Regions from separate parts of the Paenibacillus sp. J22R98 genome, predicted to be linked through region 3. Evidence: riboswitches for the same ligand, from Rfam matches in the RefSeq annotation. Region 3 holds a riboswitch; each other region holds the start of a gene.
What was found. A riboswitch is a leader RNA that binds a small molecule or an ion and turns the genes downstream of it on or off. The one in region 3 is predicted to bind cyclic di-GMP.
Positions count from the first base shown of each region.

Region 1: another riboswitch for cyclic di-GMP. It lies ahead of AC50Y3_RS08375 (PilZ domain-containing protein); the one in region 3 lies ahead of AC50Y3_RS27655 (methyl-accepting chemotaxis protein).
Region 2: another riboswitch for cyclic di-GMP. It lies ahead of AC50Y3_RS20365 (ATP-binding protein); the one in region 3 lies ahead of AC50Y3_RS27655 (methyl-accepting chemotaxis protein).
Region 4: another riboswitch for cyclic di-GMP. It lies ahead of AC50Y3_RS21080 (putative bifunctional diguanylate cyclase/phosphodiesterase); the one in region 3 lies ahead of AC50Y3_RS27655 (methyl-accepting chemotaxis protein).

Region 1 is NZ_JBXENW010000002.1:651,073-654,798, reverse strand. Features, by position in the region: gene AC50Y3_RS08380 (O-antigen ligase family protein) at 1-1,428, opposite strand, end outside; gene AC50Y3_RS08375 (PilZ domain-containing protein) at 1,583-2,296, opposite strand; cyclic di-GMP riboswitch class I at 2,425-2,528, opposite strand; gene AC50Y3_RS08370 (HD-GYP domain-containing protein) at 2,560-3,642, opposite strand; gene AC50Y3_RS08365 (GGDEF domain-containing protein) at 3,679-3,726, opposite strand, start outside.
Region 2 is NZ_JBXENW010000007.1:209,470-213,195, reverse strand. Features, by position in the region: gene AC50Y3_RS20375 (AraC family transcriptional regulator) at 1-167, opposite strand, end outside; gene AC50Y3_RS20370 (Gfo/Idh/MocA family protein) at 333-1,412, shown strand; cyclic di-GMP riboswitch class I at 1,604-1,698, shown strand; gene AC50Y3_RS20365 (ATP-binding protein) at 1,784-3,553, shown strand; gene AC50Y3_RS20360 (bifunctional diguanylate cyclase/phosphodiesterase) at 3,543-3,726, shown strand, end outside.
Region 3 is NZ_JBXENW010000013.1:107,638-111,363, forward strand. Features, by position in the region: gene AC50Y3_RS27650 (aldolase catalytic domain-containing protein) at 1-369, opposite strand, end outside; gene AC50Y3_RS27655 (methyl-accepting chemotaxis protein) at 476-2,011, opposite strand; cyclic di-GMP riboswitch class I at 2,085-2,174, opposite strand; gene fumC (class II fumarate hydratase) at 2,283-3,662, opposite strand.
Region 4 is NZ_JBXENW010000007.1:386,450-390,175, forward strand. Features, by position in the region: gene AC50Y3_RS21075 (GntR family transcriptional regulator) at 1-1,100, opposite strand, end outside; cyclic di-GMP riboswitch class I at 1,363-1,463, shown strand; gene AC50Y3_RS21080 (putative bifunctional diguanylate cyclase/phosphodiesterase) at 1,588-3,726, shown strand, end outside.

The DNA of each region.
Region 1 (3,726 bases), on a different contig from region 3:
CCAGCTGAGCAGCAAGAGCCAATAATACCCGAAGGACATATCAAAATCCACCACAGCATGCAGCAGCAGTACACTAACAGGCAGAAGTCCGATCGGATGCGATCGCCACACGCGCCGCAGCAGAACAAACAGAACCAAGGCAAAAACCAACAGCCCGACAATACCCAGATCAAGCGCGATTTCAATGTAACCGCTATGCACTTCATTCCCAACATAAGGGGCCGTCTGCACTTGAGTAAACAACATCCGCCAGGTGTCGCCGCCACGGCCGAAGAACAACGCTTCCTTCATGAGCAGCCACGCATCCTGATAAAATAACCCGCGCGCACCGGCCGTCTGAAACCCGCCGCTTAATCGGCCTTGAATCACTGACGGAAGCAGCATGACCATGCCAAATATACCCGCAAGCCAGCATCCCCACGCAATTCGGCTGAGCAGCCGCTCTCTTCCCCTTGCCAGCACCCACCTCAAACCAATGAATCCCGCAAGCGCAGCCGCACAGATTAGAACCAGAAACACGGTCTCTTGCGCAGTCGCCCCATGCTGCACTAGCTGGACTTTCTCGCCCGAAGCATCACTTGAGGCACCGCTACGCAAGCCTGCATGAACGACGGCTCGATAGGCAGCCCCTCCGCTAATCAATGCCCAGCCGCTATAGATAAGCCATGTAACACGCTCCTTACTCCGCAGGAGCAAGAGACCGCACAACCATGCAAAAACGGTCACGAGCCAGGCTCCTCTTGATTCTGTCAGCAGCAATGCTAAGACAGCAGGCACTACTCCCGCCGCAGCCCCGATAAACGATAATACAGCAGTCCTTGTTCGTAATAGCAAGAGTAAGTAGAACAATAGATAGGCACCTGCTACAGCACCCAGAAAATTCGGATATTGCATGAACCCAGACAAACGGGCACCTACAGCGGATAACCTCACATCGCCGGTGGTCATGATGATTTCGGGAAAAGCGATCCATCCCATCCATCCCGCAATCGCGCCTGCTAATACGAAAGCGCCAGAGCCTTGAATCGCCGCAGATAGCCACATCCGGCGCTGCTGCAGCACCGCCATATCGGAGCTGGAACAAAACCAGCTGTACAATGTGATTGCATAAGCAGCATACGCCATCCACCGCAAAGCCTCATCGAAGCTGCCTAACATGGAGGCCGGTCGATGAAGCAGCGCCACAGCATATAGCAGTGCAATCGCCAACAGGCTATAGAACGCAGTGGGAACGCTCTTCCAGCGCCGCGTATTCTCATTCCGAGAATGAACAACTAGAGCCGTTCCTACAACGAACACGCATACGACTATAAGGATCGATTCCCACCGATAAAAGATCGTATCAAAGAACATCCCATAATGATAAGCCGAGCCCCCCAGCACGATAGCCACGGCCAGCGCGGCTAATCCCGTCAACCCACTTCGCATAACCACTTCCCCTTTTACTCGAACCCCAACGCATGAATTCCGTTATTTTTCCAATTGTACCATAATTAATAGGCTGACTATAAAAAAGAAGACGCTGCCGGATCACGATCATCCGTTCAAACGCCTTCTTATATTTGCAACGCGGAAATCGCGTTTATCTGCCCTTCTTAGCTGTTGCTTTCTCCTGTTTAAGCTTGAAATAGGCCTCTATTTGCATGCGCAGTAAATACGCTCGAAGCGCCCGCTGCTGCTGCTCGTCCAAATCGAGAAAGCGAGCTCCATAAAACTTCCACTCACTTCCATCTTCCTTGCGGATAATTTCAACTTCACAATCCAGCTTGAAGCCAAGCGATAAACTCGCGATGAGGGTATCGCCTTTTACTAGTGTCGGAGGGCTCATTAGTGAGAAGCCCACGCCGGTATCGCTTATATTACGCAGCTCTATATCGAAGCTATCTGTAGCTTCAATCGTTATTTTATCCCCTTTGGAGCCTTCGACCTCTTGCGAATAGGTACGCGATATCGTTCCTCTCGCCTCAATATCAATACGCGGCGATTCCCGTTTCTCTTCAAGTCCCGCAAGCGAGCGAGCCGGGAAAATAACCGCGATAGAACCTTCTGCCTTCGCAATAATCGTCGATTGCAGCCGGTGAATGCCGACAGGTGAATAGACGGTTAAACTAACCGGTTCACCGAGCTCGAAGTTTTTGAATTCCGTCAGTTCGATCTCCATCATTTCGCCTTCTGCATGGGCAAGCACGCCAGTGGCAACATAGCCGTCTTTCTCAACCATCGTACGGCTGTGCAGCAGTGCTTTCATGGCAAAGGTTGGTTTGCCTGATCCGATTCGTTCATTCATGCCTGACATTTACTTTCCTCCTTCACATATGAAGAAACGCTCCCGCAACGACAGTACGGCGCTAAAAAACAGAAAAAGCGCTTCCTCATGCAATACTGGAGCCGCTTCCTTAACCACGAGATAACTCGGGGGTTCATTTCGGCAGTCAGGCTGTCATTCGTTCGCTACTAAAATGATGAGCGGACATTTAGACCCTTTAACTTTGCGTCCTTACCTTTCGATAAGTTTGCCAGTATCGATGATATGCAGTTGTCAGCAGAATGCTAACCTATCTACAGTTCTTTCACGATCATTAATTTATGTTGGTCTTTGAGGTCGATCTGATAGGCTGCAGCAGGCGCTGTTCCGTCAGGCTCTCGGATAATCCGAACCGTTGGACGATGAACCGCGAGCGGGTCGTTCACAGCAACGACGGCAACTTGCCCTGAGCTGAGCAGTACCGTTGTCGCGACCGGATAAATGGAAATATGCTTACAGAAAATCTTGATTAAATCCAGATCAAAATAGGTGTTTCCTGCAGCAAACAAAAACTCAATCGCTTCCGATGGTGTATAACGTTTCCGATGCGGCCTGGGAGAGGTCAGCGCATCATAGACATCCGCGATCGCTACGATCTGAGCGTATTCATGAATGGCCTCCCGCTTAAGCTTACGCGGATAACCCGAACCATCATAGCGCTCGTGATGCTGCAGCGCGCAATGAGCCGAAAGCAAACTAATATCATGCTGCGCCCGAATGATGTTGAAGCCATCCTCGGTATGTTTCTCCATGAGCATCCGCTCGCTTGGCGTTAATGCCGTCGTCTTGGTCAAAATCTCTTTGGGCAGCCGTGTCATTCCGATATCGAATAACATCGCACCCATGCCAAGCTCTTCGAGCTGCGTACGGTTATACCCTCTGGCCAATCCCATGATGCCTGCCAGAATCGTGACATTCAGGGAATGGTGGAACAAGTAGCTGTCTGCCACGTGAATGTTAGTTAAGCTAACCATTACATCTTCACGTCTAATGAGGTCCTGCATAATATCGCCGAATACTTTACGGAAGGTGCGGCCAAGCTCGGGGGCTATCGTTCGCCCTTTCGTAACCTGTTGGTCCATGAGCGTATTCATCGTCTTGTAAATCGTATCCGATGCTGCTTTGTGCGTGCTGTCTTGAATAGCCGTAGTCGGCTCTAAACCCTCTGTCAGGGGATCATCAATGAAAAGCATGTCAATGCCTAAACCAGCCAATCTGTCGATAAATCGTTGATTTAACTCCACACCGGCGCCAAGCAATATGTTCCCATTCTCCTGCAAAATAGGGCGAGCTAACTTTTCTCCCGGCTGAACGGAGTTGATGTGAACTTTTCTCATCGGTGTTTCTTCCCGCCTTTACCGCTTGCTCCCGGTTTAAGCCTGTAAAGCTGCCGGTTCGGTCAACTGCGTCTTACGGACATA
Region 2 (3,726 bases), on a different contig from region 3:
CACTCATCTTCGATATTTACGTCAAGCTCGCCGGTGATGACAAGCAGCAATTCGATTTCGCGGTGATAATGCCAATTGATAAACAGATCGTTATTCCGCAGGGATTGAAACACTTTTATGGAGAGCAGCGGGTTCTCGTAAACGACCTTCTCATTGTAAAATTCCACGGTACCATCCCTTCAATAACAAAATCACATAAAACCATACCTATATAGCGCCTATATTTTAGTGGACAAGTTCGTCTATACTGTAGTCAGTTGTGTCTCTCTAACTAGCTGACACGCATACTACAAATTATATCATTTCGAGGCTCATGGAGGTAGAAATTTAAAATGTCAAAAGTACGTGTAGGCATTATTGGCTGCGGCGGTATCGCCAACGGTAAACATCTCCCAAGTTTGGCCCAAGTCAAAGACGCTGAAATCGTTGCTTTCTGCGATATCATTGTTGAGAAGGCTGAACAAGCAAAAGCGAAATACGGCACTGAAGAGGCAAAAGTATATTCTGACTATAAACTACTGCTTCAAGACGCGTCGATCGACGTGATTCACGTTTGTACGCCTAACGATTCCCATGCGGTCATCTCCATCGACGCATTGGAAGCTGGCAAACACGTGCTTTGCGAGAAGCCAATGGCTAAAACAGCTGCTGACGCTCGCAAAATGCTTGAAGTTGCAAAACGTACCGGCAAAAAACTCAGCATCGGTTACAACAACCGTTACCGTGCAGACAGCCGTTACCTGAAAGAAGCTTGCGATGCAGGCGAGCTTGGCGAAATTTACTTCGCTAAAGCACATGCAATCCGTCGTCGTGCTGTTCCGACATGGGGCGTATTCTTGGATGAAGAGAAACAAGGCGGCGGACCGCTTATCGATATCGGTACTCACGCGCTTGACCTTGTATTATGGATGATGGACAACTACAAGCCGAAAGTCGTTCTTGGCCGCGCTTACCACAAGTTGTCCCAAAACGAAAACGCTGCGAATGCTTGGGGCCCATGGGATCCAAAACAATTCACAGTTGAAGATTCCGCTTTCGCTATGATCACAATGGAGAACGGTGCAACTGTTATCCTTGAGTCCAGCTGGGCGCTTAACTCGCTTGAAGTCGATGAGGCTAAAGTTTCCCTCAGCGGTACTAAAGCAGGCGCTGACATGAAAGACGGTCTTCGTTTCAATGGCGAGCACAACAGCCGCCTTTATGTAAACAAAGTAGAACTTAACAGCGGCGGCGTTGCTTTCTATGAAGGCGCGAGCGAAACTGCAGAAGTTCTTGAAGCAAGCATGTGGATCGATGCCGTTAAAAACGACAAAGAAACTTTCGTTAAACCAGAGCAAGCGCTTGTGGTTTCCGAAATTCTTGAAGCGATCTACGAGTCTTCCCGCACGGGCAAGGCCGTATACTTCGAGTAGAATTACAAACAAGGAAGCCGGGGATGGCGTTGTCATCCTCGGCTTTTTTTATATAATTAATGATGTTACATATATTTTGCCGATTCGACAAAATCAGCTAATCTTCTACGTATTTCGCTCTGTACAGTTCCGCAAAAAAACATATAATGAGAATTAAATCCAGTCATTAGAAGAATTTTACAACTAAATACCTAAGTTAAAGGCAAACCATTTGGAAACTATGGGACGCAAAGCCATGGCCTAAGGGATCACTCCTTGTGATGCTAAGGTAGACAAGGTTGCCGAGTAGATGTCATCCATCCTATTCGGGTGGTTTTTTATTGCCAATTTGCAAACAGCATGCTAAGTCAATGAACCGGAGGAAGGTTGGCATGGCATCCATCGCACTCGTCGCCATTTCATTTGTACTCGTATTCAGCTCTTCTTTAATCCTCTTTCATCTCTATCGGCGTATTCATGCAGCCGGGTACACAACTTTCTTCTGGCTTATGAGTGCGGCCTTTGTATTTGGTATCGGGGTGTGGTCCATGCACTTTGTGGCACTGCTGGCCTATCCATTCCCGGTTAAAGTGATGTACCATTTCGGTTATGTGTTTCTCTCCATGGGTGTGCTAATCACCTTGTCAGCGCTGGCGCTAATCTTGTTTGAGCGTGCTGCGCAGCGACAACGGACGAGCCTGCTCGTTCTAGGCAGCTTGGTTCAGACGGGCGGCATCGTAGCGATGCACTATATTGGAATGAAAGCAATCAAAGCCCATGCGACGCTCCACTACGAATCAACTACAGGTTTCCTATCCATCATCGTTCTGTCCGTTGTGCTGGGTTTCGTATTCACAAGTCAGCATCGCTTCCACAAACTAAGCCGTAAGCGGCAGTTAGTCCACGCTTTACTCCTTTCCGCAGCTGTTGAATTTCTTCATTATAGCAATATGCCAATGATGCATGGCATCACTTCACTGCGTGCGGGCGAATCGGTGGCATTATCGCAAAATCAATTCTTTCTTGCCATTAGCATTAGTTTGATCGTATCCGTAATCTGCATGTATTCGATCGTCATCATGATGATCGACAGCCGTTTGAAGCAGAGCGAAGAGCGTCTGAAACGGATGAATGAAGCGTATTCGCACATCTTGGATTCCGTGGCAGAGGGCATCTACCGGGTGGACGAGCGGGGCAAAGTCATCTTTTGGAATCAAGCAGCTGTCCATTTAACCGGGTTCGAGGCTTCTGATGTACTTGGGCGAAAGATTGGACTGCGGGCCTTACAGACAGAGGGCGAGGAATGGGATCCCATCGAGAGGGTTACACGCACAGGCAGTGCTGAATATATAGCGGATGATTTGTTCCGACGCAAGAATGGGTCGACATTTCCGGTGGAATATCATATCACGCCGATGCAGGGTAAAGGCGAGCAAGCCGGTGTCGTCATTAACTTTACCGATCTGACGCAGCGCAAGGCGCAAGAGTCGTTTATCGTGGAATCGGAGAAGCTTTCGATGGCAGGCCAGCTTGCAGCTGGGATTGCACATGAGATTCGAAATCCGCTCACGGCGATTAAAGGATTTATGAAGCTATTTCAAAACGGCATGAACAAAATGGAGTATGTTGCCATTATTAGTTCTGAAGTCGTTCGAATGGAAGGCATCATCAAAGAGCTGCTTCTGCTTGCGAAGCCGCAAATCAGCCGGTTTCAAGCGACCAATCTATGTGACCTTCTGGCTGGTGTTTATACGCTGCTGGAATCACAGGCCATTCTGAAAGATGTGAACATCGAGCTGCAATTCTCGGAGCAGGAGCTGCTTATCTATTGCGATGAGAGTCAGATCAAACAGGTATTCATTAATCTCATCAAGAATGCGATCGAAGCAACGGAAGGCGGCGATATTCGGATTTCCGTAGAACAGGTCGGCAACCAGATCATGACCTCGATTGCAGATAACGGCTGTGGTATTCCTCAAGAAATGCTCGATCAGGTAGGGAGACCGTTCTTTACGACCAAGGAGCAGGGAACAGGCCTTGGACTTATGATCAGCAACAAAATCATTTCCAGTCATGGCGGGTCAATTTCTATTTCCAGCAAAATGGGAGAGGGTACGACGTTTCAAGTGGCACTCCCTGGGGGGTATCGAAATGGTGCATAATCATATCGAAGGAAGCTACAACTGGTTCTTGGTATGTCTGTCGTTTATTATTGCGTTGTTCGCTTCGTATACGGCATTGAATTTAGCGAGACATGTGCTGTTGTCCGAGGGCTGGAAGAAGAGAGGATGGCTGTTCGGCGGAGCGGTCGTCATGGGGATTGGGATCTGGTCGA
Region 3 (3,726 bases):
CTTCGGTACGTCCTGAATGTAGCAGGCTACGCGGATCAAATCGAGCATGCTCTCTTCGCGTGGAAGAATATCGTTCTCATCTACCCGTCCGATATCGACAAGTGCAGAGAGCTTCGTATTCAGCTTCTGCGGGATGACTTTACGAAGGAAGTCGTCGTCCAGGAAGCGCCATGGACCAGCATCTTCAGCGCCCTTCAGCAGCTTTGGCGAGTTTTTGTACCCGATTTCCATATACTCGACGCCAGCTTCATTCAGCGAGTTGTACAGATGCTGAACGAACTCAACGCTGAAATCCCAGTTATTGACGAGTCCGCCGTCGCGGATCGTGCAGTCGACGATTTTACAATGACTTTTTTTTGAAGCATTCATAGCATTGTGTCTCCTTTTTAGCCAGATCTTGTCTTTTCTACTCATAATACTTGATATTGGCTATGAACGCAAAGTCATTTTTGTCAGAATTGCACTACTCTTCGGATTATATGGCGCGGAAGGATTTCCTCGTACTGACCATGATTTGATCCAGTTTATCGCTTAATTTCTCCAGCATTGCCGCCAGCTCCGACGATCTGGAAATAAGCTGATGCTGCTCATTGGAGCTGCCTGTGACCGTCTTGACACTGCCCGTTAATTCAGCGGACATGCGGGAGATTTCCTCAATATTGATGCTAAATTGCTGCGTGCTTGCCGACATTTGTTGGGAGGCCCCGGAAATATAATGAATTTGCTCTGCGACCGTTTTAATAGATCGCATAATGCGTTCGAAGGCTGCTCCCGCGTCACATACCGCCTGATTGCTTGACGAAACCTCCGTAATCACTTGATCCATGGATAGAATCGACGCGCGGTTATTGGCTTGAATATCTTGGACGAGTTCCGCAATTCGCATGGCCGATGCCGTCGTTTGCTCAGACAGCTTGCGTACCTCATTCGATACGACAGTAAACCCGCGGCCATGCTCGCCTGCCCTCGCCGCTTCGATTGCCGCATTCAGCGCCAGCAGACTGGTTTGGGAAGCGATGTCTGTAATTAAACTTGTAATATCATCTATTTCCTGCGAACGCTGACCGAGCAGCTTTACTTTGGTTGCGGACTCTTGAACGGCATTGCTCATCGATGTCATCTGCCGGACGGCCTTCTGAATGGCTTCATTCCCATTATCAGCCTCTGTCGCCACCTCATTCGAGAAATTAGAAACCGTAGCCGACGTTTCGGCGATGGTATGAATGTCGCGGAGCATCTCTCCGATCACCTTCTTGCCAGTTCGCGCGCCATTCTCCTGCAAATTCGCCGTAGCATCCACCAGCTGCATCGTTTGCACGATATCGCCTGCCAAGAGATTGAGCGTGGCCGCGTTGCAGCTAAGCTCCTTAGAGTTCATGAGCACCTGGTCCGAGGTTTCTGTCACATTCTCGATAATTTGTTTGACGGCTGCTTGAATTTTCTGTTGTTGAGCCGATTCCAGTGCATGGATGAACGCTCTGCGAGTCACGATCTGATAGGTAACGGCGCCGATAAACAAGATAACAAATACGATGTGAATGGAGACCATTGCCAGCGAGTAATCGCTGGTTCCGTAGACGAGTTCAGGGAAAAGCAGGAAGCCGAGTACGTGCTGAAGTGCGAAGATGACGGTGCTAACGAGAAGCATTGCGATGAGGTCGTAGTACAAAATAATGGCGAGTACCATAAAGATGGAGAAGTGGTATTCCACCATGCCGTTTCCGCCTGCGATGATGGAAATGCTGCTGAAGGTGAGCGACAGCGTCATGAGAAGCGGTACGGTCTGCTGCTCCTTCTGAAAACGCATGCATAATCCGGCAAGCAGTAAGAAAATAATCGGTAAAGCGAAGAACGTTTGATTCAGGTAGGAGTGAAGCATAGAGCCGTTCCTATCTGGGTGATGATCATGCTGCATGGACAAACCGAGCCAATCGAATGCGTGTACTAGTAACGATAAAAGCACAATGATTGTAGAAATGAAAAGCATGACACGGTTTTTCTCCCTAAGCATACAAAGAGCCTACCTCCCAATATTTGTATACATATAAAAAGAGTCCACCCGTGTAAGGATGGACTCCTTTTCACTCGGTAACCTGTCCACCATGGCATCTGTATCGATGCTTTAGGCCTAGGCTTTGCGTCCCAACATTTCCATTGGTTTGCCTTTGTCATATGAATAAGTAGTTGGATCTCTATAGTGATTATTAGGTTAACATGGTTAATTATAGGAGAGAAAATCCCTATTTGTACATAGCGTATTTTGTAAGGTTTTGTCGAATTTGTCAGATCATCTCTTCTGCTCTCACTACTTCGTCGAACTTGGCGGCTGTAATGAGCCCGCTTCGGATCGCAGCCTCGCGCAGCGTCAGGCCTTCCTTATGAGCAGCCTTCGCAATGGCCGCCGCATTCTCATAACCGATATGAGGATTAAGCGCCGTAACGAGCATCAGCGACTCGTTGAGATGCCGGGCGATTGCTTCCCGATTCGGCTCAATGCCAACCGCACAGTGCTCATCGAAGGAGCGGATCGCATCGCTGAGAATTCGGGTCGACTGCAGGAAGTTGTGAATAATGACAGGCTTGAACACATTCAGCTCGAAGTTCCCTTGGCTGGCCGCGAAGCCGATCGCCGCGTCATTGCCCATGATCTGACAGACGACCATGGTCAGCGCCTCACACTGCGTCGGGTTGACCTTCCCCGGCATGATGGAGCTGCCCGGCTCATTCTCCGGGATCCGAATCTCGCCAATCCCGCAGCGCGGACCGCTTGCGAGCCAGCGAACGTCGTTGGCAATCTTCATTAAATCGGCGGCGAGCGCTTTAATTGCGCCGTGCACGAAGACGATCTCGTCATGGCTCGTCAGTGCGTGAAATTTGTTCGGCGCACTTATGAATTGCTTGTCTGTGAGTCGGCTGATCTCCGCCGATACCTTCTCGCTAAAGCCCGGCGGGGCATTCAGTCCCGTGCCCACGGCTGTACCGCCGATCGCAAGCTCTCGCAGTTCTTCGCGGCTTGCTCTAATATTCCGTTCCCCTTTCTCCAGCATCCGGACCCAGCCGCTGATCTCCTGGCCAAGCGTGAGCGGTGTGGCATCCTGCAGATGGGTACGACCGATTTTGATCACATCCATGAAGCTAGCGCTCTTCTGTTCTAGGGTCGATTTGAGCTGCGCTATGGCCGGCAGGAGAAGGTCCTCTACGGCAATCAGCGCGGCGATATGCATAGCGGTGGGGAAGGTGTCGTTAGAGCTCTGCGAGCGGTTGACGTCGTCGTTGGGATGAACAGCCGCCGCATGCCCTTTCTCCTCCAGCAGCTGCGCCGAGCGCCTTGCGATCACTTCATTGACGTTCATATTGGACTGCGTGCCGCTCCCCGTCTGCCATACCGCAAGCGGAAACTCATCCTGCCACATGCCTTCTATAACCTCATCCGCTGCAACCGCTATAGCTTCCGCTTTAAGCAGATCCATCTTCCCCATGCTTCCATTCACCGTTGCTGCTGCTTTCTTCAGATAAGCAAATGCGGTAATTAACTCGCGCGGCATCTTCTCCGTACCGATTCTGAAATTGTGCAGACTTCGCTCCGTTTGTGCCCCCCACAGCCGGTGCGCCTCCACCTGTATCTCCCCCATGGAATCCTTTTCAATGCGAAAATCGCTCATCGCGACTACCTCCTCATACGAATGGTTTCATTGTATTGGCTTACTTTCTATATACCCAAAGTGA
Region 4 (3,726 bases), on a different contig from region 3:
TTGCAAATATGTCCGGCAACCGCGATCGGCTGCTTGCCTTCTGCCGCATGCAATAACTGAAGAGCAGCACTTCGTCCCATATCATAGAAAGGCTGGTTCGCACCCGTAATATCCAATCGAAGTCTCCCATTCAACCCTTGCGCATCATAAGAAACAAGAGACATGTCTTCCGGGACACGTTTGCTGAGACGCTTAAGTGCGACAAGTACAGCCTCGGCAATCTGATCATTCGCTGCAAAAACAGCCGAATATCGCAACGTACCCAGCACTTCCTCAAGCCGAGAAACAAAGGATTCGAACTCACTCTCGAAATTCTCAAACCGGGTCGGGATGCACAAGTCGTAATCAGACCCGAACGGAATACCCGCCTCAATAAAGGCTTGTCTCATGCCAAGCAGCCGTTCATAGAACGTGCTGAGATCCGAATTGCGTACGAAAGCAATCTGCCGATGTCCCTTGGCAAGCAGCAATTTCGTGAGCGAATAGGCTCCCGAAGCATTGTCGCTTGTCACAAAGGGAATATCGATATCCCAAACGCGCCTATCCAGGAATAAGACCGGGATGCCGCTTGCTGCCAACCCCTCATAGAGCTGCCGACTGCGAGGCTCATCCTGACCATCGTGGATCGGACTAAGAATGATTCCATCCACTTGTCTTGCAATCGCGCTCGTCACGAACGCCTCCAGCTTATCGAGGCTTCGGTTATCGCTGCTGCTCATCAGTTGAAAGCCCTTCGGCTGCAGCACGTCCTCGATCCCACGCAGGGCGGCTCCCCAGAGCGGATTATCGATGCCGATAACCGAAGCGGCGATTAGTCCGCTCCCGCCTCCGCTTATGTTTCCACCGAGGCTATTCCTCTGGGATACGGAACTCAGCCCGCCATCTGCGAGATAAGTACCCCGGCGGTTATCCCGCGTGAGCAGACCTTCCCCGCACAGTTCCTTAATCGCCTTCTCTATCGTATTTACGCTGGATTGATAGGACTCCGCCAAAGTGCGGCTCGATGGCAGGCGTGAAGCGCCTTGCCACTCCCCTATATGTATGCGCTTTCGAATATCTTCCTTAATTCGGTGATACGGGTACGTAGACAGCCTATTCACCTTCATCTCTACTAGATTAGCTTGACTATATGATATGTGTATCATCTGTGTCAATCGAGAGTGTGTATTTGATTATGGCTATGTATATAGCCCTATCAATATATATCTTTAGTCCTTATTTTCAGCAATGACAGTCGTCATGCACGCCTATAAATACCAACTCCATCCTGTTAAATAGGTTCCAGAGACTCATTCACGACACTTAGATATTATGGAAAATAGAAATAGAACTATATTCCTACATTTTTCGCCAAATTGAATCTATTCTCATAGGCAAACCCTTCGAAATCAGGGGACGCAAAGTCATTGGGTCTAAGTCTTTTCTCCTAATTAGAGATCAGATACGACTGCCAGACTGCCGAAGTTAATCTGCTGGCCTTGGTTCCTCCAAGCGTGAAGATGCGTATCGGTCTATTGCCGCCATCTCACACCGAGGGCCTGAGGCTTTTTTGCATACCCATATCTACGTAGAAAGGATATGATCGGCTTGGCAACCCCATACGAGCAGTTCAGTTCGAAGCTTCTGACCTTTACCTTGATGTTTCTGATCCTTACCTCGCTCCCTATTTATGTAACCGTTCTCTCGCTTGAGCTGATTACCTTTCAGGTCTTTATTCGATTCGTCTCGTCCGTGATCCCGCTTGGCCTTGTGCTCTATTTCGTTTACCGACAAACCTATAAAACGCTTAAAGGGAAATTGATTATTTCAGCCTATTCGTTCCTGCTTTGCTTCATTGTCATGTGGTTTATACCGACGCCAAATTCCGGAAACGTGGTCTTCCTCTTCGCGCTACTCTCCCTCATCTATCTGGACCGCTACGTGACGCTGCTCGCAAGTGGATATGGCACCCTTGTACTCATCATCCATCAATTGTTCAATCCTTACCTGCTCGAAACGGATCTGCTCTACCGAATTGTACAGTTCACGTTGTTCACCATGTGTTGTATCACCTGTGTCAGCGTATGTATCATTGGAGGCAAAATCATTTCGAATGCCCAGCGCAGCGAGAAGAAAGCACTGGATAATGAGAAACGGTACCGGCAAATATTCGAGCTGTCTCCCGAAGCCAATATCGTGCAAATCGACAATAAGATTGTTCATATGAATAGATCAGGACTCACGATGCTCGGCGCGAAACACCTGGATGAATTAATCGGCGTTGATGTATTTGACCTGGCTTTGCCGGAGTATCACGAGCTGATCCGCGCGAAAGCGGCTGACCTCATAGAAGGCAAAACCATCTTGGATTACACGGAGCTCCGCATTTACAAGCTGAATGGAGAAGTGATCGAGGTGGAAACCAATTCCATCTCGACCTTATTCAATAATCGCCCAGCCATCCTCTCGAACTTCCGTAATATATCGGAAACGAAGATCGCACGCGAAACCATTAACTATATGGCGTACCACGATCAATTAACCGACTTGCCGAATCGCTATCAATTAATTATGAAGATGGAAGCACAGCTTCGGAATGCCGCTAACCATCCAAGCAGCTTCGCAATCTTGTTCCTGGACATGGACCGGTTCAAATCCATTAACGATACATTCGGCCATCCCCTGGGGGATCGACTGCTCAAGAGCTTCGCCAATCGGCTTCGGACTACGCTTCAGGAATCCGTGTTTGCGGCCAGACTTGCCGGCGACGAGTTCGTCATCCTGCTGCCGAATATCGACGCTGGGGCAGTGGGAACGCTGGTTGAGCCACTGCTGGAGCGGCTCTCCGAACCTTTTATTCTCAAAGGGCAAGATATTATTGTGACGACGAGTATCGGGATTGCGATGTATCCGAAAGACGGGCAGGATGCCGATACGCTTCTGATTCACGCGGATGCGGCTATGTATGCGGCTAAGCGGCAGGGGAGAAACAACTACGCTTTCTATAGCAATGAGATGAACGAGGTCAATTTGCGGAAAATGATGCTGGAGCAGGACTTGCGCAAAGCACTGCAGCAAGGCGAGCTGCATTTGGTCTATCAAGGCAAGAAAGATTTGCAGACCAGCCGTCTGAGCGGCTTCGAGGCTCTCCTGCGTTGGACGCATCCGAAGTTCGGCACCGTTTCGCCGGCTGAATTTATTCCGCTTGCTGAAGAAACAGGGCTCATTGTTCCGATTGGCGAATGGGTGGTACGGCAGGTCTGTGATCAAATCAATGCTTGGAAGCAAACGGGCTTGTCCCCGCTGCCGGTATCCGTGAACCTATCGGTTCGTCAATTCAAGCAGGACAACCTAATTGAGATGCTGAAGACGATCCTGCTCTCCACGGAGGTCGAACCGCAGCTCATTGAACTTGAAATTACAGAGAGCGTTGCTTCTTCCAATTTCGAAGCCCCGCTTATTCGCAAGCTGCACGAAATGAAGGCACTCGGCGTTCATATCTCTATTGATGACTTTGGAACCGGCTATTCCTCACTCAGCTACCTGCGCCTTTTTCCGGTGGACACGCTCAAGATGGACAAATGCTTTATTCGCAATATCGATCACAATCAAGATGATTTGGCCATCGTCACTGCGATCATCGGCATGGCTCACAGCCTTAAGCTTCAGGTGCTTGCTGAAGGCGTCGAGAACGAGACACAGCTTGCTCTCTTGAAGGAGCAAGGCTGCGACGGCGCGCAAGGCTAT